Regions from separate parts of the Pseudoxanthomonas sp. LjRoot206 genome, predicted to be linked through region 4. Evidence: predicted binding sites of a transcription regulator. Region 4 holds the regulator's gene; each other region holds the start of a gene.
The links. The regulator FliA, encoded in region 4, starts transcription of late flagellar genes. The targets are predictions, from matches to a motif close to TAAAGTTTNNCNNNCNNNGGCCGATAA.

Region 1 (7,711 bases), on a different contig from region 4:
GTGACCGACATCATGGCCGAGATCTCGGCCGCCTCGCAGGAACAGAGCGCTGGCATCGAACAGGTCAACCAGACCATCACCCAGATGGACGAGACCACGCAGCAGAACGCCGCGCTGGTCGAGGAAGCGTCCGCTGCCGCCCGTTCGATGGAAGAACAGGCGCAGGCGCTCAGCGAGTCGGTCGCGGTGTTCAAGCTGCATGCCCACGCGACACCGGCCGTCGCCGCCAAGCCCGCCAAGGCCGCGCCGGCGGTCGCTCCGGCCAGGCCGGTCGCGCGCGTGACCGCAAAGCCCGCGCTGGAACCGGCCCTGGCCGACGGCGACGACTGGCAGGAGTTCTGAGGCACGCGGCTTGCATCAGTCCGCCCGGATCGATGCGCCGTCCTGCCGACGGTGCATCGGTCGAGTACTCCATCAATAGCCGCTCTTTCGAGACGCCCATGTCCGTCAGTACCCGCTCCATCGCCCCGGCGACCACGACACGACGGACCGCTGCCCTGCCCGCCGGCGATGACATTCCGTCGCCGGGCACGCGCGATTTCGAGTTCGACGACCGCGACTTCCGCCGCGTCGCCGAGCTGATCCGCCAGCGCGCCGGCATCGCCCTGGCCGACGGCAAGCGCGACATGGTCTACGGCCGGCTCTCGCGGCGCCTGCGCGCGCTCGGCCTGCGCAGTTTCAAGGACTACCTGGACCGGCTGGAGCGCGACGGTGGCGACGAGTGGCAGGCGTTCACCAATGCACTGACCACCAATCTCACCTCGTTCTTCCGCGAGCCGCATCATTTCGAGCGCCTGCAGGAAGAACTGGCCAAGCGCCGCCACGACGGACCGCTGAAGATCTGGTCCTGCGCCGCGTCCACCGGCGAGGAACCCTATTCGATCGCCATCTCCGCGTGCGAGGCGTACGGCACGCTGACCCCGCCGGTGCGCATCCTGGCCACCGACGTCGACACGCAGGTGCTGGCCACCGGCGAGCGCGGCGTGTACCCGGTCGAGCGCATCGCCGGCCTGGACGACGCCCTGAAGCGCCGCTATTTCCAGCGCGGCAGCGGGCCCAACGAGGGCAAGTGCCGCGTGCACCCGGCGCTGCGCCAGCTGATGGAGTTCCGCCCGCTCAACCTGCTGGCGCCGCGCTACGAGGTGGCCGGCCCGTTCGTGGCGATGTTCTGCCGCAACGTGATGATCTATTTCGACAAGCCGACCCAGCGCGGCATCCTCACCCGCCTGGTGCCGCACCTGGCCGACGACGGCATGCTGTACACCGGTCACTCGGAAAACTACCTGCACGCGGCGGACATCATCCAGCCCTGCGGCCGCACGCTGTACCGCCGCGCCAAGGGCACCGCATGAGCGCCGCCGCGGCCGCCTTCGCCGATGGCAGCGTGCTGCGCTACCACGACATCCGCTTCAAGACCGAAGCGGCCAAGCTGCTGCCCACGCAATACCTGGTGGTGGACGACCACACCGCGCTGGTCACCGTGCTGGGCTCGTGCGTGGCCGCCTGCATCCGCGACCCGCTGCTGAAACTGGGCGGCATGAACCACTTCCTGCTGCCCGACGGCAACGTCGGCGACGGTGCGCCCGCGCGCTACGGCAGCTACGCGATGGAGCTGCTGATCAACGACCTGCTCAAGCGCGGCGCCGCGCGCAGCCGGCTGCAGGCCAAGGTGTTCGGCGGCGCCAACGTGCTGAAGGGCTTCACCAGCAATCCCGTCGGTACGCGCAACGCCGAGTTCGTCCGCCGCTACCTGGAGGCCGAGCGCATCCCGGTGGTGGCCGAGGACCTGCGCGGCATCCATCCGCGCAAGGTCTGGTACTTCCCCGAAACCGGCCGCGCGGTCGTGCAGCGCCTGCCGCACGCCCACGATGCCGAAGTGCTGGCCGCCGAGTCCGCGGCCCGCGCCCGCCTGTCCAAGGCCCCCGTCACCGGCGGCGTGGAGCTGTTCTGATGAGTACGACCCCTTGCCGTGTGCTGATCGTCGACGACTCGGCGGTGGTGCGCCAGATCCTGACCGAAATCCTGTCGCGCGACCCCGGCATCGAGGTCGTCGGTTCCGCCGCCGATCCGCTGCTGGCGCGCGACAAGATCAAGCGCCTGAATCCCGACGTGATGACGCTGGACGTGGAGATGCCGCGCATGGACGGCCTGGCGTTCCTGGAGAACGTCATGCGGCTGCGGCCGATGCCGGTGGTGATGATCTCCTCGCTGACCGAGCGCGGCGCCGACACCACGCTGCAGGCGCTGGCGCTGGGGGCGGTGGACTTCGTCTCCAAGCCCAAGCTCGATGTCGCCAGCGGCTTGCAGGCGTATTCCGATGAAATCGTCGCCAAGGTCAAGACGGCGGCGAAAGCGCGCGTGCGCCCGCTGGCGCGTACGGGTGCGCCGCGCGTCGGCCTGGACACGGCCCTGCCCGCGCCGCCCGCCCTGCGCTTCCGCACCACCGACCGGCTGATCGCCATCGGCGCCTCCGCCGGCGGCACCGAAGCCCTGCGCGTGGTGCTGGAGCAGATGCCCGCCGACGCACCCGCGATCGTGCTGACCCAGCATATTCCCGCCGGTTTCAGCCGCGCTTTCGCCGAACGGCTGGACCGCCACTCGGCCATGGCCGTGCGCGAGGCCAGCGATGGCGAGGCCATCCTGCCCGGCCATGCCTACCTGCCGCCCGGCGGCCAGCACATGCGGATCATCCGCGACGGCGCGCGCTGGCGGGCCCGCATCGACGACGGCCCGGCGGTGAACCGCCACAAGCCGGCGGTCGACGTGCTGTTCCGCTCGGTCGCGCAGAGCGCCGGCGGCAACGCGGTCGGCGCCATCCTCACCGGCATGGGCGACGACGGCGCGCGGGGCCTGCTGGAGATGAGCCGGGCCGGCGCGCCCACGCTGGTGCAGGACGAAGCGACCAGCGTGGTCTGGGGCATGCCCGGCGCCGCCATGCGCCTGGGCGCGGCCAAGGAAGCCCTGCCGCTGGAACGCATCGCCCAGCGCCTGCTCGACCTGGCGGCGGCGATCGCCTGAGCACCGATCCTGCGGAAGCGACTGTAGGAGCGACGTAAGTCGCGACCGCACGCCTACCGGCTCACCGATGTCCGGTGCATAGGAGAAGCGGTCACGGGCGGACATCTCACCCCATGCAGCCCATGACCCCTGCATGGCGCGGTCGCGACTGACGTCGCTCCTACCACAAGCCGCAACGCCGGTCACAGATCGCCGGCCACCGCAAAACCGCCGGATTTCCCGCCTAAAGAGCCGTTCCCCACGGCCGATACTCATCAGTGAGCTTCAGCAGAGAGCACCCATGTATTCGCGCATCCTGGTTCGTCTGGCGGCACCCCTCATCCTGACCGTGCTGTTCCCGGTGTCGGTCGGTTTCGACTGGCCCAACGCCCTGCAATGGGCGCTGCTGACATCACTGACCCTGGCCTGGCTGATCTTCGCCTGGCTGACCGTCGTGAACTCGCATCAGATTTCCCCCGAGCACGCCAGCGTCGTGCGTGAGCAGGATGCCCTGCTCACCGAACTGCGCCGCTTCGTCAACAACGAGATCGAAGGCTCGCGTGGTGAGATCGACCGTGCCCGCGAGCTGATCCGCGAGGCCGTCAACAACCTGGGTGGCAGCTTCGACGCGATGAACCGCAAGTCGCGCGAACAGAGCGCGGCGATCTCCCGCATCATCGATCGCAACGGCGACGGCGACCGTGCCGGCGTGGACGTGGCGCGCTTCGCCCAGAACGCCAGCCAGCGCATGGAGCAGTTGGTCGAAGCGCTGGAGCAGGTGGCCGGCCAGAGCGGCACCACCGTGCACCACATCGACGACATGGCGCAGCACCTGGACGGCATCTTCTCGCTGCTGGAAGACGTCAAGTCGATCGCCGACCAGACCAACCTGCTGGCGCTGAACGCGGCCATCGAAGCCGCGCGTGCCGGCGAAGCCGGTCGCGGGTTCGCGGTGGTGGCCGACGAGGTGCGCAACCTGTCCGAGCGCTCCACCGCCTTCAACGAGCAGATCCGCAAGCTGGCCCACAGCTCCAAGGAATCGATCGCCAAGGTGCGCGACACCGTGTCGAACATGGCCTCGCGCGACCTCGACCGCTCGCGGGAAGCGCGCAGCGAAGCGGCCGGCATGCTGAACCAGGTCGCGGCGATCAACGCCTCGCTGGGCGACGGCATGCGCGAGGTCTCGGTCTGCGGCCACGCCATCGACGCCAGCGTCGCCGAGGCGGTCCGCTCGCTGCAGTTCGAGGACATCGCCACCCAGTCGCTGGGCAGCGCGCAGACCCACCTGGACCGCCTGACCGCGATCAACAAGGAAGCGCTGGCCCTGCAGGAACTGCTGCACCGCTCCGGCGGCGCCACCGACAACGAACTGCTCAGCGCGCTGCGCCTGATCGGCAACCGCCTGCGCGACCAGCGCACCGAGTGGGAGCGCCCGCCGCACAAGCCGGTCGCGCAGCAGAACATGGGTGCGGGTACCGTCGAGCTGTTCTGATCGCGCGACGGCAACGCAGGAACGACGACACGGGGCGGCCAGCGATGGCCGCCCCGTGTCCGTTCGGGACGACGTCGCGCCATCACGCCGTGGCCCGGCTGGCATACTGCGACCGTACCCGTCTCTACGCCGCCCATGCCGACGACGCCTCCAGACCTGCTGTTGCAGCTGTTCCGCCTGCAGGAAGCCGACCGCCATCGCGTCGGTCGCGCCCTGCACAACCAGGTCGGGCAGTCGCTGTCGGCGATCCGCATGGGCGCGCACCTGGTGCAGTCCGAGGACGATCCGGAGATCCGCCGGGAAGACCTGCAGGAGATCATCCGCGCGAGCGACGAAGCGGTCGCGCTCGTGCGCGACCTGCATGCGACGCTGCATCCGCCGCAACTGGACTCGATCGGCCTGGATGCCGCCCTGCGTGCCGAACACGAGCGACTGTTTCCTGGTGCTGGCATCGCACTGGCCGGGTTGCCGCATCCGCTGGCGACGGACCGCGCACTGGTCGCGTTCCGCATCGCGCAGACCGTGATGCGCACCGCCTCGCGGGCGCACAACGCGCTGGTCCTGATGCTCGCAGGGGACGAGGACGCAACGGGCGCGACGACCCTCGACCTGCAATCGGATGCCGACATCGACTGCGCGGACCTGCCCTTGCTGCAGGCGCTGGCCGCCATGGTGGACGGCAGGCTCGACGCCATGACGGGCACGCATTGGCGACTTCGCCTACCCTATGGGCCCCTGCCCGCCACCCCCGCCGATCCCGCGTGAATTCCGAGCACGCCCACCTGCCCCGCCTGCCGCGCCTCGGTGCCGGCGAACCCGACCTGCAACGCATGGTCGAGTCCGCCACCAACGACGGCACGCCGTTGATGCTGCTGTACCTGGACATCGACCACTTCCGCTCGATCAACGAGAACATGGGCGTGGAAGTCGGCGACGAAGCGCTGGCCATCCTCAGCGACCGCCTGCAGCAGGCACTGGGTCCGGACGCGCGCGCCTGGCGCCACGGCAGCGACGAATTCATCGTGGCGGTACCGCGCGTACCGGGCACGCTGCCGCCGGAGCGCTTCGGCGACCAGCTGCGCGAGCAGATCGAACTGCCGATGACGGTGCTGCCGTACACCCTGTTCCTGACCGGCACGCTTGGCGTGGCATTGTGCCCGGAGCATGCCGACACCGCGTCGGGCCTGCTGCAATGCGCGGAAAGCGCGATGGAACAGGCCAAGCACGAGGGCATGAACCTGGTGCGCCTGTACCGGCGCGGCGCCGCGATCACCGCGCGCAGCGACAGCATCATCGCGCGGCAGATCGTCAACGCCATCCACCACAACGAACTGCGCCTGTTCTACCAGCCGCAGATCAATGCGCACGACGGCCGCGTCATCGGCATGGAGACGCTGCTGCGCTGGTACTCGCCCGCGCTGGGCCTGCTGGTGCCGGAACGCTTCATGCACGTGGCAGAGAAGCTCGGCGTCATCGTGCAGATCGGCGACTGGGTGCTGCGCAACGCCTTCAAGCAGGCGCGCGTCTGGCGCGACTGGGGCTTCGACGACTTCGAGATCGCGGTCAACGTCTCCACCCTGCAGCTGCTGCGCCCCAGCTTCGTGTCCGAAGTGCTGGAGGCGATGCAGGAAGCCGGCATCCCGCCGCAGATGGTGGTGCTGGAAGTCCGCCAGAACGCGCTGGCCAAGGACATGAACCTGGTCCACCGCACGCTGGCGCAGCTGCACCGCGAGGGTGTGCGGCTGACGCTGGACGATTTCGGCATGGGCGATTCCAACCTGGATTCGCTGGTGCGCTTCTCGGTGGACAAGATCAAGATCGACCGCAATTTCGTGAAGGGCGTGCCGTCCGGCAACCGCGAGGTCGCCATCACCTGCGCCATCATCGCGATGGGCCACCAGCTGGGCATGAAGGTCATCGCACATGGCGTGGAGACCGACATGCAGTTGGGCTTCCTGCGCCGCAACCAGTGCGACATGTTCCAGGGCCATCTGTTCGGCGAGCCGATGTCGGCCGAGGACGCCGGCGCCGTGTTGCGCCGCCGCTACCTGCGTGCCGACGCGTTCGCCGCCACCAAGCCCGACCGCACGCTGCTGCTGCTGGATGACGAAGAGAACATCCTGCGATCGCTGGTACGCCTGTTCCGCCGCGACGGCTACCGCATCCTCGCCGCCAGCAACGTCACCGATGCTTTCGAACTGCTGGCCACCAACGATGTGCAGGTCATCCTGTCCGACCAGCGCATGTCGGACATGAGCGGCACCGAGTTCCTCGGCCGCGTGCGCCTGCTGTACCCGGACACGGTGCGCCTGGTGCTGTCCGGCTACACCGACCTGGCCACGGTGACCGAGGCGATCAACCGCGGCGAGATCTACCGCTTCCTGACCAAGCCGTGGAACGACGACGACCTGCGCGAACACATCCGCCAGGCCTTCACCACCTACGAGAACCAGCCGCACCACCGCGCGCATGCCTGACAGCGGAGCGCCGACGCCGGCAGGTTGGTGCCTGTACCTGCTCGAATGCCGCAGCGGCAGCTTCTACGCCGGCATCACCAACCGTCTGGAGGCGCGCTATGCCGCGCATGTCGCCGGCACCGGCGCGAAGTACACGCGCGCGAACCCGCCGGTGCGCGTGCTGGCCAGCCGCAGTTATCCGGACCGCAGCGCGGCGTCGCGCGCAGAGGCGGAGCTGAAGCGGTTGCCGCGGGCGAAGAAGCTGGCGTTTTTCGAATAGTTACGCCGTCATTCCGGCGAACGCCGGAATCCATCTTGATCTTGCCTGACTGTTGCACGGCGAAAAACATCAACATGGGTCCCAGCGTGCGCTGGGACGACGAACATCAGCGATCAGAATCACTCACGCCGCGTCGGCGGCCGGCTGGCGGATCGGCAGGGTGATGCGGAAGCAGGCGCCAGCACCGGGCACGTTGCGCGCTTCGATGCGGCCGTTGTGCTTCTTGACGATGCCGTAGGAGATCGACAGGCCCAGCCCGGTGCCGCTGCCGACCGGCTTGGTGGTGAAGAACGGATCGAAGATGCGCTGCAGGATCTCGTCGGGAATGCCGTGGCCGCTGTCCTGGACCTCGACCCAGACCTCCTCGCCTTCCACGCCGGTGCTGACCGTGATCGTGCCGCGTTCGTCGATGGCGTGGCTGGCGTTGAGCAGGATGTTCATGAACACCTGGTTCAACTCCGACGGTCGGCACTGCACCAGCGGCAG
Region 2 (7,711 bases), on a different contig from region 4:
CTGGCGTACTGCCTGGTCGGGGCGGCACCGGCGGTGTAGCCGGCCGCGGTGGTGGCGAACGCGGTGAACGCACCGCTGCTGTTGACGCTGTCCTTGACCGAGGTCAGGGTGACGGCGCCCGCAGCGTTGGCTTCAGCATAGACACCGGTCTCACCGACCTTGCTGTTGATGTGCGCGGCCAACTGCTTGCCGGTTTCGCTGGCGTTGGCGGCGGCCAGGCCGACGCTCTTCACGGTCAAGGCGTCGAAGCTGACCGCCGTGCCCTTGCTGTCCGTGATGGTGAACGCGGCCACCACCTGGTCGGTGTTGTCCGTGCCGGTCACCGCCGCGATCGTGCCGGTGGCGAACTGGGCGCCGCCCAGGGCGTTCGCCTTCGCATCGACGGTCTTGTCGATGGCGATGGCCTGGCCGGCGTTGGCGCCGACCTGGAACAGCTGGCTGGAGAACGAACCGTCCAGCAGCTTGGTGCCGTTGAACTCGGACTGCTTGGCGACGCGGTCGATTTCGGCGGTCAGCTGCTTGACTTCGGCGTTCAGCGCGGCGCGGTCGGACGAGGAGTTCGTCGCGTTGGCCGACTGCACCGACAGCTCACGGATGCGCTGCAGGTTGTTGCCGATTTCGGTCAGCGAGCCTTCGGCGACCTGTGCCAGCGAGATGCCGTCGTTCGCGTTGCGGACGGCGACGTCCAGGCCGCGGATCTGCGTGCTGAAGCGTTCGGAGATGGCCAGACCGGCCGCGTCGTCCTTGGCGCTGTTGATGCGGAGACCCGACGACAGACGCTGGATGGTCGTGGCCAGCGAGGCGCCGCTGGTGCTCAGGTTACGCTGAGCATTCAACGACATCGTGTTGGTGTTGATTACCTGTGCCATGAGAGTTTTCCTTAGGCGTGTGTCGCACGGGGGGTGGAGTGGTCAACGCTGCCCGGCCGTGCAACCCGGGACGTCAAAGGGTTAGTTCCGCAGCAGGGACATCACGTTCTGCGGCACCTGGTTGGCCTGGGCCAGCATGGCCGTACCGGCCTGCTGCAGGATCTGGGTGCGGGTCAGTTCGGCGGTTTCCTTGGCGAAGTCGGTGTCGCGGATGCGGCTGCGCGAGGCGGCCAGGTTCTCGGAGCTGGTCTGCAGGTTCGCGACCACCGAGGTGAAGCGGTTCTGGATGGCACCCAGGTCGGCGCGGGCGCCGTTGACCGAGGTCAGGGCCTTGTCCACCACTTCCAGGGCGCGCTGCGCGCCGGCGAAGGTGGTGATGTCCAGCGACTGGACGAACGAGCCGGCCGCCGCCAGATCGCCACCGTTGGTGCTGGTTTCGGTCAGGCCCAGGTTGGCGGCCGTCGAGACGGTGGCGCCGGCGACGACGGGGCCGCCGAAGGCGAGGGCGAACTCCTGGCCACCCTTGATGCCGGTCAGGTTGATGACGCCCGCCTTGACCTCGGCGTACACGCCGGTCTCGCCCAGTCGGGCGTTCAGCGCAGCGGCCGCGCCCTGGGTGATCGACTGGCCGGCCTTCACTTCGAAGGCGCCGATGTCGACCGTGGTCGCGGTGCCGCCGGTCGGGGTGACGGTGACCTGCAACTGCGAGAACGTGGTGTCGGCCGCGGCCGCATCCGTGCCCAGCGCAGTGCCGGTGTAGAGGTTGGCGAAGGTCACGCCGCCCAGCGTCTGCGCGCGGGCGTCGACCACCTTGTCGATGGCGATGGCCTGGCCAGCGTTGGCGCCGACCTGGAACAGCTGGCTGGTGAACGAGCCGTCCAGCAGCTTGGTGCCGTTGAAGTCGGCCTGCTTGGCGACGCGGTCGATTTCGGAGGTCAGCTGCTTGACTTCGGCATTCAGTGCGGCGCGGTCGGACGCGGAGTTGCTGGCGTTGGAGGACTGCACGGCCAGTTCGCGGATGCGCTGCAGGTTGTTGCCGATCTCGGTCAGCGAGCCTTCGGCGACCTGGGCCAGCGAGATGCCGTCGTTGGCATTGCGCACGGCGACGTCGAGGCCGCGGATCTGGGTGCTGAAGCGTTCGGAAATGGCCAGACCGGCGGCGTCGTCCTTCGCACTGTTGATGCGCAGGCCCGACGACAGGCGCTGGATGGTGGTGGCCAGAGAGGCGCCGCTGGTGCTCAGGTTGCGCTGAGCGTTGAGCGACATCGTGTTGGTGTTGATTACCTGTGCCATGTTCGTCTCCTCTTATTTGGATTCACGGCGTTGAAGGGAAAAGACGCTGCCGGTTTGTTTTGTTGGGCTAGTCGTCTTCGTGTTGCGAAATGAATAACGGCGCTGCCAAAAAAACCTTTAGGGCATGCTGAAAAAAATGTGCTAGGGCACCGAAACCCTTGCTGGCAAGGGGTTTCAGCGGGATGCGAAAAGCGTGATGGCGGCCCTAAAGAAGGGTCGGCGGGTGCCGTTAAGCGCGCCGCGTCCGCTGGGTAGGGCCTGGGAACGCGCAGGGCGCCACCGCACGTGGCGCGATGAAAGCAGTCGTGGCATCACATGCGCAGGGCGCGCACGGCGGCGATCAGCGGGCGGGTTTTCGCCAGGCGTCGTCGGGATCGTCGAGCAGCGAGAGATCGGGTATGCGGTATTCGCAACCGACCAGGGTGCGTCCCTGCAGGCCGGGATGTTCGCCGGGATACACCACCAGCGCGTGCGCATCGTCGAGTGCGCCGGACAGCGGAGCGTCCTTGCTTTCTTCCAGCGCACGTTCGAGTTGCGCGGTGGCCTGTTCGATCGGGCTGTCCACCAGCAACAGCACGCGGTTGTCGGTGATGACGACCGCATCGCTTTGGTGTCCCCATGCCGTCGCGGGTTCGGCGAGGCGATAGAGGTCCATCGCCGGCGCGCTGTACTGGCGTTCGGTCTGGGTGAATTCGGTGGGACGCTCGCGCCGCAGTCGCGGCAGCAGGCCGCGCAGGTCGGCAGCAGCCGTGCGACAGGCGAGGGCGTCGATCAGCGTATCCGTCGGTCCATCGGGGACGGGCGGTGGCACGGTACGAACCGACTGCGCGGACGACAGGACTGCCGTGCCGGCCAGCCAGGCGGCCAGCACCATCGGCAGCGTCTTACTCGATCTGCGCATTCGCGTGGGCGGCATCCAGCGCTTCCATGGCGTCGCGCGGTTTCAGCTTGCCGGCTTTCTCGAACGAGGCGGCGGCCGTGTCTTCCTTCTTGTCGCCATGCAGGAGCAGCAGCACGTTGGCGTACTCGACGTGCGCGATGGGCGAGTCCGGCGTCAGCTTGAGCGCGGTCTTGATGTGCGATTCGGCTTCGCCGGCCTTGGCGCCGTAGGTCAGGCCGCCGATCATCGCGCCGATCTTGTCGATGATCTCGGCGTGATAGAGCGCCAGCGCGGTATGCGCTTCGGCATGCTTGGGCTCGCGCTCCAGCGTCGCGTCCAGCGCGGCGCGGACCTTGCCGGCGATGCCCTGCTTGAGCGCCTTGGCGATGCTCAGGCCCTGGCTGTAGCGGCCGAGCGCGAACGCATGCCGGTAGTGGCTGTTGGCTTCGTCGGGCAGCACCTTGATCGCGGCCTCGGCCAGCTTGGCGGCCTGCTCGAAGCGCTTCAGCTGTTCGGCCTCGTCCTCCACCAGATAGGTGGCGTGGATGCCCATGGCCTTCACCGCGACCGAGGCGCCCAGCGGCCCGAGGGCATCGCCGGCTTCGTAGGCGGCCTGGAAGTCGCCGTGGTGGAACGCGCGCCAGGCGTCCTGCAGCCGCTGCGCAAGGTCCGCCGCCTCGATGCCCTTGGCGGCCTTGCCGGCGGCGGCGATCAACGCCTTGGCGCGTTTTTCGTCCGGATAGGGTTCCTGGTCGCCGGCATGCAGTGCGGGCCAGGCCTTCTTCAGCGCATCGCCGGCATAGGCGTACGCCTTGGCGTCGTGAGGAAACGGAGCCCACTTCGAAGATTTAGCTGCCATCGGTCATCCCTCCCAAGGTGCGGCGAGCATCGCCGCGAACGCGGTCCGCAGGCAACCCCTACGCAATCCATCGCCTCAACGGCCAATAGTGTGATTGCTCGACGCAGGCCGGACAGCATCCCGTCATGGAAGCCGGCCATCGCGGTCGGCATGTGGATCGCCCCCATGGCCGCCAAGAAGACCTCCCGCAAGACCCCCGAACCCACCCTGCGCCACGTCTGGCTCGCCGGACTCGGCGTGATCGCGGTCGCCCGCCGCGAAGCCATTGCCGCCGTCGCCGATGCCGGCGATCGCCTGCAGGCAGCACGCCAGCAGGCGGAAGCCCTGGCCGGTCAGGCTCAGCGCGATGTGCTGGGGCGCCTGGCGGACGTCCGCGAGCAAGGCGAAGCCAGCGTGGAGCGCTTCAGTGCCGACGTCGAAGCCCGCCTGCAGCCCGTGCTGGCCAAGCTCGGCCTGAAGAAGCCTGCCCGCAAGCCGGCGGCCCGCACCCGCAAGAAGCCGGCCGCCAAGCGCACGCGTGCGGCCTCCACGCCGCGCAAGGCCGCGACGAAGCGCCCGGCACGCCGCAGTCGCGCCTGACCGCTGGCGACAAGCGCCGAGAACAGGAACGCCCCGGCATGCCGGGGCGTTCTTTCATGGCGACTTGTTTAAAGGTGGCGGGTGACCGCGGGCTCGGAGAACCAGTCGTTGTCGCGCCCGTTGGCGTAGCGGATCGGGATCTCCGCCAGCAGGGCAGGCTCCACATCGTCCAGGCAGGACAGGTTCACCGAGTAATAGCGCCCGCCCAGCACCTCCAGCTCGCCGCGGCCGAAGGACTTCACGCCGCAGTGCCTGCAGAACAGGTGTTCCGCCACGCCGCTGCCGAAGGGATAGCGGGTGAGGGCGTCTTCGCCCTGCAGCAGGCGGAACGCGTCGGGCTTCACCACCATCCCCCAATAGCGGGTCTTGGTGCAGATCGAGCAGTTGCAGCGGCCACTGCCGGCGCCCAGGTCGAGGTCGACGTCGTAGCGCACGGCACCGCAGTGGCAACTGCCCTGGTAGGTCTGGACGGTCATCTGGCGCATTCCTGATGGGATGTGGGGTGCCATTGTCGCGGTGATCGAGGACAGCATCAGTCCTCAATAGGCGTGCATACTGGCCCCATGCTCAGCACCTCCAATCGCCTGCTCCGCCTGCTGTCGTTGATGCAGTCCCGTCGCCACTGGACCGGCGCCGAGCTGAGCCAGCGACTGGAAGTCGACCGCCGCACCCTCCGCCGCGACGTCGAGCGCCTGCGCGAGCTGGGCTATCCGATCGACGCCTCGCCGGGACTGGGAGGCGGCTACCGGCTCGGGTCCGGCTCGGCGATGCCGCCGGTGCTGCTGGAGGACGACGAGGCCGTTGCGGTCGCCGTGGCCCTGCGCACCGCGGCGGCCAGCGTGGGACGGATGGAGGACACGGCGCTGCGCCTGCTGTCCAAGCTCGACCAGTGGTTGCCGGCGCGGCTGCGCAAGCGCGCCAGCGCGCTGTACTCGGTCACCTTGTCGCTGGCCGGCGGCGTGCCGACCTCCGACGTGGACCTGCTGCTGCGCATCGCCGCCGCCTGCCGCGACGGCTTCCGCCTGCGCATGCATTACCGCGACCGCAGCCAGCGCGCCACCGAGCGCCTGATCGAACCCCTGCGCCTGGTGCACACCGGCAGCCGCTGGTACCTGGTCGCGTGGGACCTGAAGCGCGAGGACTGGCGCACGTTCCGGGTCGACCGCGTCCAGTCGCTGCACGACACCGGCACGCAGTTCCCGCCGCGCGAGTTCCCCGGCGACGTGGCGGACTACGTGGCCAAGTCGATCACCCAGCCCTTCACCCGCTACCAGATCCGCCTGCGGCTGCCGGGCTCCATCGAAGAGCAGGCCACGCGTGTACCGACATGGTGCGGCATCCTCGAGGCCGGCGACGCGCACCACTGCATGCTCGAGTTGGGGGCCGAATCGATCGATGCGCTGCTCGCACTGATGGCGCTGATCGGCCCGGACTTCGAGATCGTCGACGATCGCGGACTGCTGCCCGAACTGCGCGCGGCGTCGACCCGCCTGGGCGCGGCGCTGGCCGCCGCCTGATCCATCGCATTGCCTAGGCCGATGTAGGCGGGGCTTCAGCCCCGACGCTTGCAGGCCTGTTCGCTGGAGTCTGGGGATAAAGCGTCGGGGCTGAAGCCCCTCCTGCACATGCGGCGCAGGCTACTCGGTATACGCCTGCGTCAACGTGTTCAGGTGCACGCGCTCGGCATCGCGCAGGAACGGTGCCACCAGCATCATCACCTGCACGATGCCCTGGCGGATCGCGGCCTGTTCGTCCTTCTCGCCGCGGGTGGCGGCGTAGTTCAGCCAGAAGGTGGAAATCACCAGGACATTGGTGGCGGTGGCGGCGAGTTCGGCAGCGGACGCGCGCATCACGCCGGCGTGGCCCATGCCGCGCATCACCGCATGTGCGCTGTCGTCGGCGCGCTTGAGGATGCGGGCGAAGCGCAGCCGCAGGCGGCGGTTGCGGCTGAGGATCTCGACCAGGTCGCGGTACAGGAAGCGGTAGTCCCAGATGCATTCGAACACCAGGTGCAGCTGCAGCCAGATGTCCTCCAGTCCCGGCAGCCGGTCGGTCGGCGGCGTCAGCGCGGCATCCATGCGCTCTTCGTAGCGGGCGAAGAGCTGCTCGATGATGTCGTCCTTGTTGCGGAAGTGGTAGTACAGGTTGCCCGGGCTGATTTCCAGCTCGTCGGCGATGTGGTTGGTGGTGACGTGCGGCTCGCCCTGCGTGTTGAACATCGCCAGGGCGGCGTCGAGGATGCGCTGGCGGGTGTCGCGCGCCACTTACGTGGTGAGCTTCTTCACCAGGTCCACGTACTTCTTCTGCGCGTCTTCCGGCGCCGTGCCCTTCAGCTTGGCCCACGCCTCGTACTTGGCGGTGCCGACGAAATCGAAGAAGCCGGGCTTGTCGCCCTTCACGTCGCCCTCCGATCCTTGCTTGTACAGGCCGTACAGCCGCAGCAGCGTGTCGTTGTCCGGGCGCTCGGTCAGCGTCTGGATGTCCTTGGATGCCTGCTCGAACGCGCTCTTCAGATCTGCCATGGATGATCCCTCCCAGTGATCGTGGCCATCACACCACGGGCGGTGGGGACGGTCAATCCGTGACGGGATTGTCGAACGTGGGCGGCTCTGGCAAGTTAGCCCGCAGGGCGGTCGGAGGGGCTGGCCCACGAAAATCGAGGATTGGGTCGTCATGAGCTATTTCGTCACGGGCGCCACGGGATTCATTGGCCGCTACCTGGTCGGTAACCTCCTCAAGCGCAGCGGGACGGTCCACGTGCTGGTCCGCAAGGACTCGCAGAAGAAATTCGACGCCATCGCCAAGAAAGCCGGCTGGGACATGAAGCGCGTGTCCGTGGTGCAGGGCGACATGACCAAGCCCAAGTGCGGGCTGACACCCGCCCAGCTGCGCGCGCTCACCGGCAAGGTGAAGCATTTCTTTCATCTGGCCGCCATCTACGACCTGACCGCCAGCCGCGAGTCGCAGCAGGCCGCGAACATCGACGGCACCCAGCATGCGCTCGACCTGGCCGCTGCGCTCAAGGCCGGCTGCTTCCACCACACCAGTTCCATCGCCGCCGCAGGCCTGTACCCGGGCATCTTCCGCGAGGACATGTTCGACGAAGCCGAGGGGCTGGACGATCCCTACCTGCGCACCAAGCACGAGTCCGAAGGCCTGGTGCGCAAGGAAACCCGCATCAAGTGGCGCATCTACCGTCCCGGCATGGTGGTCGGCCACTCGAAGACCGGC
Region 3 (7,711 bases), on a different contig from region 4:
CATGTCGGCATGCCGCACCAGCAGATCGATGTCGCGGCCGTCGTCGGGGAACATCGCCACGCCGATGCTGGCGCTGGGATGCAGGGTCATCAGGCCGGCGGCCGTCGGCGCGGCGATCGCGCCCAGCAGGCGCTCGGCCATGCTGCCGGCCTGTTCGGTGCTGCACATCGGCAGCACCGCGACGAATTCGTCGCCGGCCTGGCGGCCGACGATGTTGATGCCGCCCAGTTCCTCGCTGAGGCGCGCGGCGACATCGCGCAGCAGGCCGTCGCCGGCGGCGTGGCCTTGCGCGTCGTTCACCCGTTTGAAGCGGTCCAGGTCGATGAACAGCACGGCGGCCGTGCTGTTGGCCTGGGCGACGTTGGCCAGCGCCTGCTCGGCCTTGGCGCTGAACATGATGCGGTTCGGCAGGCCGGTCAGGGTGTCGTAGAACGCCAGCTGGTGCACGCGCTCGTTGGTCTGCTCGCGTTCCAGCGTCAGCGAGCACAGGTGCAGGCAGGTATCGGCCAGGCGTTCGTGCAGTTCGTCCGGCCCGCGGTTCTCGCGGTAGTAGAACGACAGCGTGCCCAGCACGCGGCCGCTGCTGGACTTGATCGGGTGCGTCCAGCACGCACGCAGGCCCAGCGGCGTGGTCAGGTGGCGGGTGTTGGCGCACAGCGGATCGCTGGCGATGTCCTTCACCAGCACGGCACGGCCGCGCCAGGCGGCCACGCCGCTGACGCCGGCGCGCGGACCGATCGGCAGTCCGTTGATCTTGCGCGCCCAGGCTTCCGGCAGGCTGGGCGAGGCGAGGGCATGCATCAGCCCCTCATTGTCGACCGTGATGATGGAGACCGTCAGTTCCGGCGCGATGTGCTCCACCTCGCGGCAGATCAGCGTCATCACGTCGGCGACGTTCCACTCGTGCACCAGCGCGTCCAGCACCTTGTTGTGCAGCACCTGGTGCATCTTGGTGCGGGTGATGTCGCTGAGCACGCTGACCAGACCGAGCAGCGAGCCGTCCTCGTCGTGGACGGGATTGATCGCGGCGGACAGCCACAGGGGGCGACCGGCCTTGGTGTACAGCAGAACCTCGGTCTGCAGGCCTTCACCGGCCGCCAGCGCGCGGCTGATGCGTTCGTCCAGCGAACCGTCGGTGTGCGGACCGGACAGCAGGTCCGCCGGCTTGATGCCGCGCAGCTCCTCCAGCCGGTAGCCCAGCATGCGGGTGAAACCGCTGTTGACGTAGACGACCTCGCGGTCGGCCGAGCTGATGAAGATCGCGTTGTCGCTGCTGTCGACGACGATGGACAGCTGGCGCAACCGCGCCAGTTGCCGCTGCTGGTCGCTGGTGTCGCGGACGAACGCCGTATGGAAGACGTGTTCGCCGACCACCACCTTCGACATCGATACCGAGCATGCGCTCTCGCTGCCGTCCTGGCGCAGCAGCGTGGCGTCGCGGTGGCTGCCCATCAGAGTGGCCAGGGTCGCGTCGGCGGCGCCGCCAGCCTGCGCGTCCGCCAGCAGGCGGGTGAACGGCAGGCCGTGGACGTCTTCTCGGCGGCACCGCCACAGCGCTTCCGCCGCCGGATTGAACAGCACCACGCGATGGCGGCTGTCGATGACGAACGCGGCGTCGACGGACTGCTCCAGCACGTGCCAGAGGCTGTCCTGCGCCGGTTCGACCGGCGCCTGCGCATCGCGAAGCGGCGTCAGCGCATTCAGCGTGCGGCGCAGCATGCAGCCTCCTTGCGGTGCACGCGCATCGGGTGGCTGGCGTCGTCGTGGGCGGTGGGTGCGACGGTCATCGGGGGCGTGGGAGGAGGGCCTTCTGGTGACGTATCGGCCGCGATCGGGATTACTTGAACGCGGTCACGGGGTGGGTGCCAAACGGGTCCGGATCCTCAGAACTCCTGCCAGTCACCGTCGGCCAGGACCGGGTCAGGCGTGCGTGCGGCCGGCTTGCGGGCCGTGGCCTTGGCCTTGGTGGCCGGCTTGGGCGTGACCACGGCCGCAGCAGCGATTGCCTTGCGCACCGGCGCACTGGCCGTCGCCTGCAGCTTGAACACCGACACCGACGCGGTCAGTGCCTGCGCCTGTTCTTCCATCGAACGGGCGGCGGCGGTGGCTTCCTCCACCAGCGCGGCGTTCTGCTGGGTGGTTTCGTCCATCTGGGTGATGGTCTGGTTGACCTGCTCGATGCCGGCGCTCTGTTCCTGCGAAGCGGCGGAAATCTCGGCCATGATGTCGGTCACGCGCTGCACCGACGCCACGATCTCGGCCATCGTCGCGCCGGCCTGGTGCACCAGCGCCGAGCCGTCGGCGACCTTGTCCACCGAATTCTCGATCAGGCCCTTGATCTCCTTGGCCGCGTTCGCGCTGCGCTGGGCCAGCGTGCGCACTTCCGAGGCGACCACGGCGAAGCCGCGACCCTGTTCGCCGGCACGCGCGGCTTCCACCGCAGCGTTGAGCGCCAGGATGTTGGTCTGGAAGGCGATGCCGTCGATGACCGAGATGATCTCGGCGATCTTCTTCGACGACTGTTCGATGTCGGTCATCGTGGTGACGACCTTGCCGACCACGTCGCCGCCCTGCGAGGCGACCGAGGCCGCGCCGATGGCGAGCTGGTTGGCCTGGCGGGCGGACTCGGCGTTCTGGCGCACGGTGGAGGTCAGTTCCTCCATCGAGGCCGCGGTCTCTTCCAGGTTGGCGGCCTGCTGCTCGGTGCGGCGCGACAGGTCGTGATTACCGGAGGCAATCTCGCCGGCGGCGGTGTTGATGGAGCCGGAGGCGTCCTGGATGCGGCGGACGATGTCGGTCAGCTGCGCCACGGTGGCATTGGCGTCGTCGCGCATGGTGGCGAACACGCCATGGAAATCGCCGTCCATGCGATTGGTGAGGTCGCCATCGGCGATCGCCCGCAGCAGTGCGGAGAGCTGTGCGAGGTTGCGGTCGCTGGTCGCCATCATCGCGTTGAGGCCCCGCACCATCTGCAGGAAGTCGTGGCGGAAGCCGGCCTCGTCGCCGCGCACGCTGAAGTCGCCGGCCGCTGCGGCCTGCGCCAGGTGTTTGATCTCGCCATTGATGGCCAGCAGGCTCTGCTTGGCCGCGTCCATCGCCTCGTGCAGGAACGCGCGGCTGCCCGGCAGCCGGCGTGCGTCCCGGCTCAGGTCGCCGTCGGCATAGCGTTGCAGGATGCCGATGGCATCGCGGAACGCGTCCAGGTGTTCGAACATCATCGTATTGATGCCGCCCGCCAGTTCGCCGTAGATGCCCGGGAAGTCCTCCGGCATGCGGTGGCCGATGTCCTCGGCGGCATGCAGGCGGATCATGTCGCGCGTCTCGTGCGAGAAGCGCTCCAGCATGTGCACCATCTCGTCAGTGGCCTTGAGCATCTGGCCGACTTCGTCGCCGCCATGGTGTCCGGTGCGCACGCTCAGGTCGCCGCGGGAGACGCCCGTGATCGCGCGCAGGGCGCGCGCGACCGGTTCCAGCACGGACTGGCCGATGACCCAGCTGACCGCCATGCTCAGCAGCACCAGCAAGCCGCCTACCAGGGTCATGATGAAGGTGAACTGCAACGCCTGCGCCTGGGTGTCGTCGAGGTAGACGCCGGTGCCGATCACCCAGCCCCAGGGCTGGTAGAGCGCGGCGTAGGAGGTCTTCGGCACGGGATCTTCTTCGCCGGCCTTGGCCCAGCTGTAGTCCACGTGGCCGCCGCCGGCCTTCGCGACACGCACGAACTCGGGGAAGATGCGCTTGCCGTCTGGGCTCAGCACATCGTCCAGCGGCTTGCCGACCAGGTCGGGGCGCGTCGGGTGCATCAGCATGATCGGCGCTTCGTCGGTGACGAAGAAGTAGTCCACCCCCTTGTTGGCCTGCATCGTGGCCAGCGTGGCGAGGGCGCGTGCCTTCGCATCGGCTTCGTCCAGCGTGCCGGCCTTGGCCTGCTGCGCATAACCCTCGATCACGCCCATCGCCATCTCGGTCTGTGCCTGGAGTCCGTCCTGTCGCGTGGCGTTGAGATCCAGGTACTGCATGCGCGCAGCGATGACGGCGAGCGCGACGACACCGACCGCGACCAGGACGGTCTGGATCATGAAGCGGCGCTTCAGCGGCAGGGAGGACAGCGGGGCAGCGATCTTGGCGATGAACGACATGGCGGTCTCGGACGACAGGGGTGAGGCGCGGGAATGGACGGGCGGTGCGTCCTCTCTCCGTTATCGGCCGACGCACCAGGAATTTCAGTGATCCGACACCCCGGGTGGCGATGCGCCATGCCCTGCGGCGTGACGGAAAACGCGAAGACCGCGGGCCTCGCGGTCCGCGGTCTCCGGGGAACATCACGGTGCCGGCATGGCCGGCGGAGGATCAGGCGGCGACCTGTTCCGGCAGCGGCTGGCCGAGGTCGGCGCTGTCGATCAGGGTCTCGATGTCGAGCAGGATCAGCATGCGCTCGTCCACCGTGCCGATGCCCGAGATGAAGCGGGTGTCGACGCTGGCGCCGAATTCGGGGGTGGGGCGGATCTGCTCGGCGTTAAGCGCCAGCACGTCCGACACGCTGTCCACGACGATGCCGACCACGCGGTCTTCCACGTTCAGGACGATCATCACGGTGAAGGCGTCGTAGCGGGCTTCCTTCAGGCGCAGTTTCAGGCGCAGGTCGATCACCGGCACGATGGTGCCGCGCAGGTTGATCACGCCCTTGATGTAGTCCGGCGCATCCGGCAGGCGGGTGACCGAATCGTAGCCGCGGATTTCCTGGACCTTCAGGATGTCCACGCCGTAGTGCTCGTCTCCCAGGGTGAAGCTGAGGAACTCGTCGGCGCTCGCCGCAGCCTGGGTCTTCTTGTCGCTCATTGGTAGGGCTCCTGTGGCAGCCGGTAAGGATGTCGGGGTTCCCGGGGCGGAACCGGTCAAGGCCTAGATCGGCCCCGGGCGGGGTTTCTTTAGCGGGGTCAGCAGGCGTGCGGTTCGGACACGCGCGGAGCGCCGCCGGCGGCGATGCGGGTGACGCGCTCCTGCACCAGCCGCGCCACGCTGCCATGGCCATCCAGCCGGAAGGTCGAGACGGCATCGGCCAACGCCTGCGCCTGCTCTTCCATCGAACGGGCGGCGGCGGTGGCTTCCTCCACCAGCGCGGCGTTCTGCTGGGTGGTTTCGTCCATCTGGGTGATGGTCTGGTTGACCTGCTCGATGCCGGCGCTCTGTTCCTGCGAGGCGGCGGAGATCTCGGCCATGATGTCGGTCACGCGCTGCACCGACGCCACGATCTCGGCCATGGTCGCGCCGGCCTGGTGCACCAGCGCCGAGCCGTCGGCGACCTTGTCCACCGAATTCTCGATCAGGCCCTTGATCTCCTTGGCCGCATTGGCCGAGCGCTGGGCCAGCGTGCGCACTTCGGAGGCAACGACCGCAAAGCCACGGCCCTGTTCGCCGGCACGCGCGGCTTCCACTGCGGCGTTGAGCGCCAGGATGTTGGTCTGGAAGGCGATGCCGTCGATGACCGAGATGATCTCGGCGATCTTCTTCGACGACTGTTCGATGTCGGTCATCGTGGTGACGACCTTGCCGACCACGTCGCCGCCCTGCGAGGCGACCGAGGCCGCACCGATGGCGAGCTGGTTGGCCTGGCGAGCCGATTCGGCGTTCTGGCGCACGGTGGAGGTCAGTTCCTCCATCGAGGCGGCGGTCTCTTCCAGGTTGGCGGCCTGCTGCTCGGTGCGGCGCGAGAGGTCGTTGTTGCCGGCGGCGATTTCGCCGGCGGCGGTATTGATGGAGCCGGAGGCGTCCTGGATGCGACCGACGATGTCGGTCAGCTGCGCCACCGTGGCGTTGGCGTCGTCGCGCATCCTGGCGAACACGCCATGGAAATCGCCGTCCATCCGCGCGGTCAGGTCGCCCTTGGACAGCGCCTGCAGCACGCCGGAGACGGCGTCCACGCTGCCGGCGATCGTCCCCAGCAAGCCGTTGACCTGTTGGGAGAGCCCCAGCAGGAAGCCCTGCTTGCCGGTCTCGGCGATGCGGCCGGTCAGGTCGCCCTGCACGGCAGCCTGCACGATGCGGGTCACCTCCTGTTCGACCATCACCTCGTTGGTGCGATCGGCCCACTCCACCACGTATCCGATGCGCTGACCCTCGCCATCGGTGACCGGGCTGATGATCAGCTGCATGATGCGGCCGCCCACGCTGATCTGCGCGCGGTGCGTGCCCTGCAGCTGCGCGAGCATGCGCGCCTGGTGCTCGGGCTTCTTGTAGAAGATGTCGATGCTGCTGCCCACCACGGTACGCACGTCGAAGGCGGGCAGGTCGCGGCGCAGGTCCTGTTCGACGTCGGCCAGCATCTTCATCAGCGGCTGGTTGGCGTAGACGATGGTGCGGTCGGCGTCGGCGATCATCACGTTGGTGGTGACGTCTTCCAGGGCGGTGCGGATACGCAGGCTTTCCTTCGCCACCACGGCGTCGCGTTCGATGCGCTCGCGCAGGTTGGCCTGCATGCTGCGCATGGCCTTCATCAGCGTGCCGATCTCGTCGCCGCCGCTGGCGTCGATCTCGCTGTCGAGCTTGCCGCGGGCGATGTCGTCGGCCACGCGCACGGCGCCGGCCAGCGGCTTCGCGACCTGGCGGCGCAGCAGCCAGAACACCGCGCCGCAGAGCAGGGCAGCGCCCAGCGCACCGACCGCCACCACCGTCCACAGCACGGCGCGGGCCTCCTGCATCAGGACCGCGCGCGGCACGACCACGCCGAGCGCGAAGCGCTCCTGCGCGTCGCCGATCTGCAGCGGCACATAGGCCTCCATCACGGCGTCGCCGGCGGCATTGGTGGCTTCGCGGAACACCGGTTCGCCGCTGGCGATCCGCTTGATCACCTCGGCGGCCTGGTCGCCCGCATAGGGCTTGCCGACCGAGGCGGCGTCCTGGTCGGCGATGACCACGCCGGCCGGCGTCAGCAGGCGCACGAAGCCCGCGCCCATCGGCGTCAGTTTGGCGATGCGCTCCTGCAGCGACTGCAGGGCGAAGTCGACGGTCATGACGCCGAGGTAGCGGTCGCCATCCAGCACCGGCGTGGACAGCGTCGTCATCAGCACGTCCTTGCCGGCGATCTGGTAGACGTAAGGCTCGGCGACCACGGCGCGCTTGAGTTCGCGCGGCCGCAGGTACCAGTCGCCGGCGCCAGCCACTTCGTAATCGCGCAGGGCTTCCTGCAGCGGGGTGCCGTCGCTCCACGCCCAGTAGCTCATGAAGCGGCCGGTGTCGTCGTGGCCTTCGGCGCCGACGAAGTCCGCATCCTTGCCGTCGAACGCGTCCGGCTCCCACAGGGTGCCGACGCCGACCCACTCCGGATGCGTTTCCAGCTGGCGCTTGAAGATGGCGCTGGCCGCCGCGCGGCTCAGGCCGTCGCCCGCGCGTTGCGCGAGCAGTGCGCTGGCGAGGGCCTCATTGGTATCGAACGCGCCCGTCAGCTCGCCGGCAATGCGCTGGGCTTCCAGGCTGGCCAGTCCCTCCATCGTGGTACGCGCGCCGGCCAGCAAGGACTGGCTGCTGCGCAGGTAGCTGGCGGCCGCAGCGACGCCGAAGGCCAGAAGGGCGACGACGGCCGTGCCGTACATCACGCGGGTAGCGATGCTGCGGGAAGAAAAGCGGGTGGACGCGGATGACATGGTGGCCTCGTATGCAGAGTGGCGACGTCTGCAGTGGGGATGCGCCGGAGGACGGCGTCCTGTATTGCAGT
Region 4 (7,711 bases):
AGCGCGTAGACCGGATCCCCGGCCTGCACCAGCAGCGTGGGCAGGATGGCCAGCGTCAGCGGCACGCGGATGACGAAGCGGCTGCCGCGGCCGACATCGGAATGGATGGTGATCTGCCCGCTCAGCTCGCGGATGCGCGACTGCACCACGTCCATGCCGACGCCGCGGCCGGAGATGTCGGTGACCTCGGCCTTGGTGGAGAAGCCGGGCAGGAAGATCAGCTGCAGGCATTCGTCGTGGGTCAGGCGGGCTGCGGCTTCGGGATCGATCAGGCCTTTCTCGAGCGCCTTCACGCGCAGCCGTTCCGGGTCGATGCCGGCGCCGTCGTCGCGGATCTCGATGGTGACGAAGTCGCCTTCCTGCTGCGCCGACAGGCGCACGTGGCCCGCCCGCGGCTTGCTGCAGGCCTCGCGCAGCGACGGCACTTCGATGCCGTGGTCGATCGCGTTGCGCACCAGGTGCACCAGCGGATCGGCCAAGGCCTCCACCAGGTTGCGGTCCAGTTCGGTATCGGCGCCGACCAGTTCCAGGTCGACTTCCTTCTGCAGTTGGCGGGCGACGTCGCGGGCGACCTTGGGGAAGCGCGAGAACACTTTGCCGACCGGTTGCATGCGCGTGCGCATGACGGCGGTCTGCAGGCGGGCGGTGGCGATGTCGAGACTGCTGACCGCGCGGTCGAGCTCTTCGTCGCGGATGCGCGTGCGCAGCGTCTTCAGGCGGTTGCGCGACAGCACCAGCTCACCGACGAGGTTGACGATGGCGTCCAGCCGCTTCGTATCCACGCGGATGGTCTGCTCGGCTTCGCCCCCGGCCTTGGCCGCCGGTTTCGGCGTCGCGGGCTTCGCAGGGGAGGGCGCAGGCACGGCGCGCGGCGGCGCGGACGGGGCGACGCTGGTCGGCGCGCCACCGCCATGCAACTGGTCGAGCAAGGCCTCGAATTCGTCGTCGCCGATCAGGTCGCCCGCCGGCGCGGCGGCAACGGATGCTGCGGCGACGGGCTTCTGCACCGGCGCGCTGCCGTGCACGTCGAACTGCTCGATCAGCGTCTGCGGCGCGTGCGGCGGGTCGTCGCCCGCACCGACGGCGTCCAGCATCTGCTGCAGCCAGTCCAGCGACTGCTGGGCGGCGTCGAAGTGCTGCGATTCCAGCGCGGCCTGGCCGGCGCGCACCAGCCCCAGGGTTTCTTCCGCCGCATGGCAGAGGTTGACCATGGCCTGGATGCCGAGGAAGCCGGCGCCGCCCTTCAGCGTGTGGAAGCCGCGGAACACCGCGTTGAGCTGGCCGCTGTCGGACGGATCCTGTTCCAGCGTGACCAGCTGTTCGCCGAGCCGGTCGAGGATCTCCTGCGCTTCGATCAGAAAGTCGGCGGCGATTTCAGGCGTGACGGCGGACATGGGCGGGTCGGTTACCGGGCAGGCGATCAGCGGGAGGAATCGAGCAGGCGCATCGCGTGGGCGTGGCGGCGGCGCAGGAAGCGCCCCACCACGACATCGCAGACCAGCAGCAATCCCACGAACAGCAGGACGACGGGGTGGCGGGAACGGCGGGCAGCAGCGGACATGACGGGTCTCCGGTTCCGCAGCGCGCGTCCCCCGGGGCTACAACCCCAGGCCGGACAGCAGGTCGTCGGCGTCGTCCTGCGAAAACGCATTGCGGTCAAGACCAGCAACGGCCGGGCCGGCGAGTTCTGAACCCTTGTCCTGCTTTTTTTCCGGCGGCGGCAGGCCGAGCGCGCCGAAACCCTCGTGCACGCGGCGCACGATGCCGGCCACGCGACGGATGATCTGGCCCGTCAGGTCCTGGTAGCTCTGCGCCAGCGCCATCTCGGACAGCCCCTTGCCGATGCTGTCGACCAGTGCGGCCTGGTCGGCCGACAGGTCGGTGGCTTTCAGCCGCGTGGCGTAGCCGCGGCACTGTTCGGCCAGGTCCAGCGTCTTGTGGCTGGCCTGTTCGGTCATCTCGACCACATGGTCGAGGCGGGAGCAGGCATCGTCGAGTTCGCCGGCGTCGGTCGGCGGCAGTTCGCCCAGCGTCTGCGCCAGCTCGCGGGCCAGGCGACCCAGGCCCTGCATCATCGGCTGCGTGCGCCAGGCGGCGATGGCGTCCAGTTCGCGGCGCCAGCCGGCTTCGTCGCCCTGTTCCAGGGCATCGAGCGCGGTCTGCAGTTTTTCCACCAGCGCCGCACGGGCGCCGGTGGCGTCGGCGACGGCGTTCATCAGGCGGCCGCTCCCAGGCGTTCGAAGATCTTTCCGAGCTTCTCTTCCAGCGTCTGCGCCGTGAACGGCTTGATGATGTAGCCGTTCACGCCGTTCTGCGCGGCTTCGATGATCTGCTCGCGCTTGGCCTCGGCGGTCACCATCAGCACCGGCAGGGTCTTGAAGCGGTCGTCGGCGCGGATCGACTTGAGCAGTTCGATGCCGGTCATGCCGGGCATGTTCCAGTCGGTGACCACGAAATCGAAGCTGCCCTGGGCCAGCGCGACCAGCGCGGTGTTGCCGTCGTCGGCCTCGGCCGTGTTCGTGTAGCCCAGGTCGTTGAGCAGGTTCTTGATGATGCGGCGCATCGTGGAGAAGTCATCCACGATGAGGATGCGCATGTTCTTGTTGGTCACGGGTGCTCCGGTGTTGCGTGGACGGTGGGACTGGTGGGGATATCGGCCGGGGGCGGGAAAGATTTAGGCGAACGCTAAAGCTGCTCTTGTAGGAGCGCCCTCGGGCGCGATGCTTTTGCTCGCATCGACCGAAACGCATCGCGCCCCAGGGCGCTCCTACAGGGTCATGGGGTTGCCTGGGTCACTCGTCGTCTTCCAGTCCCGCATCGGCCTTCTCGAAGACCTGCAGGCGTCCACGCAGGCGCACCATCGCCTGGCCGTGGATCTGGCAGACGCGGGATTCGCTCACGCCGAGCACCGCGCCGATTTCCTTCAGGTTGAGTTCCTGTTCGTAGTACATCGACAGCACCAGCTGCTCGCGTTCGGGCAGCTGGCCGATGCACTTGACCAGTTGCTGGCGGAACTCGCTGCGCTCCAGGTTCTGCTGCGGCGACGGACCGCCGGTGCGCGTGGTGTTGGGCTCGCCGTGGTCGTCGATGTGCGATTCCAGACTCAACACCTGGCCGCGCGCGGCGTCTTCCATCAGGCGCAGGTATTCGGGCAACGGCATCTCCATCGCGCTCGCCACTTCGGTGGCGATGGCGGCACGGCCGGTGCGCTGCTCGATCTCGCGCACGGTGGCCGCGGCCTGGCGGGCGCGGCGGTGGACCGAGCGCGGTACCCAGTCGCCGCGACGGATCTCGTCGATCATCGAGCCGCGGATGCGGATCGAGGCGTAGGTCTCGAACGAGGCGCCCTGTTCGGCGTCGTAGCTGCGCGAGGCTTCCAGCAGGCCGATCATGCCGGCCTGCACCAGGTCGTCGATCTCCACGCTGGCCGGCAGCCGAGCCGCCAGGTGGTGGGCGATGCGGCGCACCAGGTCGGCGTGCTGGGTGACGAAGTCGTTGGCATTGCCGCGCTGGACGGCGCGGTACTGGGCGGCGGCGGTGTTCATGCGGCCACCCCGCGCTGGATCAGGCGTTCGACGAAGAACTCCACGTTGCCGCGCGCGCCGACCGGCGGCTGCCAACGCGCGGTGGTGCGGGCGATATCGGTGATGGCGCGGGCGGACGGGCTGCCCGGGTAGGCCTTCACCACTGGCTGCTGGCGCTGCACCGCACGGCGCAGCCAGTCGTCCTGCGGTACGGCGCCCAGGTAGTGCAGGGCGACATCGCCGAGGAAACGTTCGCAGACGCGGGCGAGCTTTTCGTACAGCTTGCGGCCCTCGTTGGGGTCGCGGACCATGTTCGCGACGACGTGGACACGGTCCAGGCCGCGTTCGCGCGCCAGTACCTTGATCAGTGCGTAGGCGTCGGTGATCGAGGCCGGTTCGTCGCAGACCACCACCACGGTGTCCTGCGCGGCCTGGCAGAAGGTCAGCACGCTGTCGCTGATGCCGGCGGCCGTATCGACCACCATGAAGTCGAGGGCGCGCTGCAGTTCGGAGAACACGTTGACCAGGCCGACATGCTCGGCCGGCGTCAGTTCGGCCATGTGGCGGAAACCCGACGAGGCCGGTACCACCAGCACGCCTTCGGGACCTTCCAGCAGTACGTCTTCCAGCCCACAACGGCCGGCGATCAGGTCGGCCAGGGTGAACTTGGGCGACAGGCCGAGCAGTACGTCGACGTTGGCCAGGCCGAGGTCGGCGTCCATCAGCAGCGTGCGCTTGCCCATTTCGGCCAGCGACACGGCGAGGTTGACCGACACATTGGTCTTGCCCACGCCGCCCTTGCCGCCGGTGACGGCGACGACACGCACGGGATGGAAGGCGCCGGGCAACGGCGGGGTGCTGCGGGGGTTGGTCTGCAGCGGGTGATCAGGCGACATGGGTGGCCTCGGTCGAGCAGGGTTCATCGGCTTCGCGGCGCAGCTGGTCCAGCCGCAGCACGAGGTGGGCGCTGTTGGCGCGGTGGAGGTCGTCGGGGACGCGCTGGCCGTCGGTCACCCAGGTCATCGGCAACTGGTGGTCGACGACCACGCTCAGTGCGCTGCCCAGGCGGCCGGTCTCGTCCAGCTTGGTGAGCACCACGCCTTGCGGCTGCACGGTGCTGAAGCGGCGGACCACTTCGTCCAGGTCGGAGAAGTGCGAATTGGCCGGCAGGCACAGCAGGGTCTTGACCTGGCCGGAGGCGCGCAGCCAGTTGAGCTGGCCGACCAGGTTGCGGTCGCGCTGGCCGAGGCCGGCGGTGTCGATCAGCACCAGCTTGTAGTCGCGCAGGCGTTCCAGCACCAGCGCCAGGGTCTGCGCGCTGTCGGCCTCGTGCACGGCGATGCCGAGCTGGCGACCGTAGCCGTGCAGCTGTTCGCGGCCGCCGACGCGCACGGTGTCGGTGGTGACCAGCGCCACGTCGCGGGCGTTGTGGCGCTGCGCGAAGCAGGCCGCCAGCTTGGCGATGGTCGTGGTCTTGCCGGCACCGGTGGGACCGACCAGGGCGATGACGCCGCCGGTGTCCAGCAGGTCGGTGTCGAGCACCGGCAGCTTCTTCGACAGCAGGCCCAGCATCAGGCCGCGGCCGCGGTGCAGTTCGGTGTCGGCGGGGATCTGCAGGGCGATGTCGCGGGTGATGCCGGCGTCGAAGCCGTAGTCTTCCATCAGCTCCATCGCCTGCATGCGCACCGGCGAGCCGCGCAGGCGCTCGTCGGTGAGGCGGTGCATCTCGCGCTCGATCATCTCGCGCATGGCGGACAGTTCGCCGCGCATCTGCACCAGTTGTTCGTCGCTTTCGCGGGCCTGCGCGGCATCGTCGGTGACGACGGTCAGCGTCGGCACGGTGACGGCAGCGGGTACCGGCGCGGGGGTGGCCGCGGTGATGCGGCTGGCGTGCAGGGCCGCGACAGGTGCCGGCTCCGGGTCGGGCAGCGACACCGGCGGCGCAATGGACGGCAGCAGCGTGTCCAGGTCCAGGGTGTCGTCGGCCTCGACGCGCGGTGCGACCGGACGGCGCGGCGGCGCGATGGGCTCGATCGCGGCGACCGGTTCGTTGGCGGGCGCGGCGGGGAGGCAGGCAGCCAGCTTGGCGGCGAAGGATTCGGGTTCGATCAGCAGCGGCGCGAGGTCGCGCACGACCGGCGCCGGAGTCTCGGCGGCCGGTGCGCGCGGCGCCACGATCGGTGCGATCGCGGCGACCGGAGCAGGCGCGGGGGCGACAGGCTTCGTCGTCTCGGCACGCGGTGCGGCCGGAGCGGCGGGCGCGGCCGACTGGCGACGGGAGAAGTAGCTGGCGGCGGCTTCGGCGGGCGACAGGGTCGGCGCGTTCGCGGCCGGTCCCTGCGGCGCAGGGTCGAGCAGCGGATGCAACGGAGCGGCGGGCGTGGCCGGGCGCATCGCGTCCAGGGTGTGCTTCACCAGCGCTTCGTCGTAATTGCTGGCGGCGACGATTTCCACGCCGTCCTCGGTGACGCGGTTGGACAGGATCACCGCGTCCGGACCGTGTTCCTGCCGCACCATCGCGAAGGCGGTGCGCATGTCGGGAGCAACGAAGCGTTTGATTTTCATGTCAGGAGCCGGGATTCGGGATTGGGGATTCGGCATTCGCAGGAGCAGGAGCAGAGCATCGTTTTCGGCGATGCAGATGGATTCGAGTTGTCGTTTTCATTCGATCGCTCTCCGATAACAGGGAGCCGCTTGTGGCGAATCCCGAATCCCCATTCCCCAATCCCGGCTTTCAACTGATCGTGCCGACCAGCTTCAACCGCTTGTCCTCGGGAACCTCGCTGTAGGCCAGCACCGACAGCGAGGGGACGCTGTGGCGGACCAGGCGGGCGAGGGCGGCGCGGACCGTTCCCGGTACCAGCACCACCGCAGGCTCGCTGCGGGATTCCTGCTTGGTCACCACGTCGGCGAGGCTCTGGTGCAGGCGTTCCGCCAGTCCCGGTTCCAGCGCCGCGCCGGTTCCCTGGGTGCTGTCCTGCAAGACGCGTTCCAGATTCGGCGCCAAGGTATAGACGGGCAGTTCCGGCGCCATCCCGGAGATCTCCTGCACGATGAAACGGCCCAGCGAGGTGCGCACGGCGGCGGTGAGCGCGGCCGGATCGGTGTTCTGCGGGGCGAACTCGACCAGCGACTCGGCGATGCGGCGCAGTTGGCGGATCGGCACGCGCTCGATCAGCAGGTTCTGCAGCACGCGCACCACGGTGGCCAGCGGCAGCGCCTTCGGGGTGAGGTCCTCGACCAGCTTCGGCGCGCTGCGGCCCAGCTGCGCCAGCAGCTGCTGCACTTCCTCGTGGCCCAGCAGTTCCGGCGCGTGTTCGCGCACCAGGTGCGAGAGGTGGGTGGCCATCACCGTGGCCGGATCGACCACGGTATAGCCCAGCGATTCGGCGGTGGCCTTCTGGTGCGACTGGATCCACACCGCGTCCAGGCCGAACGCCGGATCCTTGCCGGGAATGCCGTCGATGGTGCCGAAGGCGCCGCCCGGGTCGAGCGCGAGTTCGCGGTCGGGGTGGATCTCCGCCGACGCGACCGGCACGCCGTGCACCAGCAGGCGGTAGCCGTTGGACGGCAGCTCCAGGTTGTCGCGGATATGCACCGGCGGCACCAGGAAGCCGAGGTCCTGGGTCAGCTTGCGGCGCACCGCCTTGATGCGCGACATCAGTTCGCCGCCCTGATTCTTGTCGACCAGCGGGATCAGCCGGTAACCGACCTCCAGGCCCAGCGGATCGACCGGGCGCAGCTCGTCCCAGGTCAGTTCGGCATTGCGGTCGGGCGCCGCGCCCGGGCCGGTCAGTGCAGGCACGTCGCCGGCGGCGGCCTCGGGCCCCTCCTGGGTCCGCTTCCACATCTTCCAGGCCAGGTAGCCGATGCCGGCGGCCAGCGTCAAAAAGGCGACGTTGGGCATGCCGGGCACCAGCCCGACCAGGCCCAGCACGCCGGCGGCCACCGCCAGCGCCTTGTGCTGGCCGAAGGCCTGGCCCATGACGGCCTGGCCCATGTCTTCCGAGCGCGAGGCGCGGGTGACCAGCATGGCCACCGCCGACGACACCAGCAGGGCGGGCAGCTGGGCGACCAGGCCGTCGCCGATCGACAGGAGCGTATAGGTCGAGGCCGCCTCGGCCGCCGGCATGCCGTGCTGGAACATGCCCACGGCGAATCCGCCGATGAGGTTGATGAACAGGATC

Region 1: AC04MD_RS15640 (methyl-accepting chemotaxis protein) is a predicted target of FliA. The motif match lies at 3,243-3,269, and genes of this name have one in related genera.
Region 2: AC04MD_RS17550 (flagellin) is a predicted target of FliA. The motif match lies at 2,256-2,282, and genes of this name have one in related genera.
Region 3: AC04MD_RS15605 (methyl-accepting chemotaxis protein) is a predicted target of FliA. The motif match lies at 4,200-4,226, and genes of this name have one in related genera.

What each region holds. Positions count from the first base shown of each region.
Region 1 covers NZ_JBGFFI010000005.1:41,189-48,899, forward strand. The annotation lists gene AC04MD_RS15620 (methyl-accepting chemotaxis protein) at 1-342, shown strand, start outside; gene AC04MD_RS15625 (CheR family methyltransferase) at 441-1,352, shown strand; gene cheD (chemoreceptor glutamine deamidase CheD) at 1,349-1,951, shown strand; gene AC04MD_RS15635 (protein-glutamate methylesterase/protein-glutamine glutaminase) at 1,951-3,018, shown strand; gene AC04MD_RS15640 (methyl-accepting chemotaxis protein) at 3,299-4,489, shown strand; gene AC04MD_RS15645 (sensor histidine kinase) at 4,625-5,254, shown strand; gene AC04MD_RS15650 (EAL domain-containing protein) at 5,251-6,966, shown strand; gene AC04MD_RS15655 (GIY-YIG nuclease family protein) at 6,959-7,225, shown strand; gene AC04MD_RS15660 (ATP-binding protein) at 7,349-7,711, opposite strand, start outside.
Region 2 covers NZ_JBGFFI010000006.1:308-8,018, forward strand. The annotation lists gene AC04MD_RS17545 (flagellin) at 1-869, opposite strand, end outside; gene AC04MD_RS17550 (flagellin) at 951-2,162, opposite strand; gene AC04MD_RS17555 (hypothetical protein) at 2,503-3,063, opposite strand; gene AC04MD_RS17560 (hypothetical protein) at 3,047-3,901, opposite strand; gene AC04MD_RS17565 (phasin family protein) at 4,067-4,480, shown strand; gene AC04MD_RS17570 (GFA family protein) at 4,549-4,956, opposite strand; gene AC04MD_RS17575 (helix-turn-helix transcriptional regulator) at 5,044-5,997, shown strand; gene AC04MD_RS17580 (TetR/AcrR family transcriptional regulator) at 6,118-6,744, opposite strand; gene AC04MD_RS17585 (acyl-CoA-binding protein) at 6,745-7,002, opposite strand; gene AC04MD_RS17590 (SDR family oxidoreductase) at 7,154-7,711, shown strand, end outside.
Region 3 covers NZ_JBGFFI010000005.1:30,036-37,746, reverse strand. The annotation lists gene AC04MD_RS15610 (EAL domain-containing protein) at 1-1,719, opposite strand, end outside; gene AC04MD_RS15605 (methyl-accepting chemotaxis protein) at 1,884-4,139, opposite strand; gene AC04MD_RS15600 (chemotaxis protein CheW) at 4,351-4,839, opposite strand; gene AC04MD_RS15595 (methyl-accepting chemotaxis protein) at 4,938-7,640, opposite strand.
Region 4 covers NZ_JBGFFI010000009.1:635-8,345, forward strand. The annotation lists gene AC04MD_RS19750 (chemotaxis protein CheA) at 1-1,394, opposite strand, end outside; gene AC04MD_RS19755 (hypothetical protein) at 1,421-1,561, opposite strand; gene AC04MD_RS19760 (protein phosphatase CheZ) at 1,599-2,216, opposite strand; gene AC04MD_RS19765 (chemotaxis response regulator CheY) at 2,216-2,596, opposite strand; gene AC04MD_RS19770 (RNA polymerase sigma factor FliA) at 2,793-3,545, opposite strand; gene AC04MD_RS19775 (MinD/ParA family protein) at 3,542-4,420, opposite strand; gene flhF (flagellar biosynthesis protein FlhF) at 4,410-6,089, opposite strand; gene flhA (flagellar biosynthesis protein FlhA) at 6,259-7,711, opposite strand, start outside.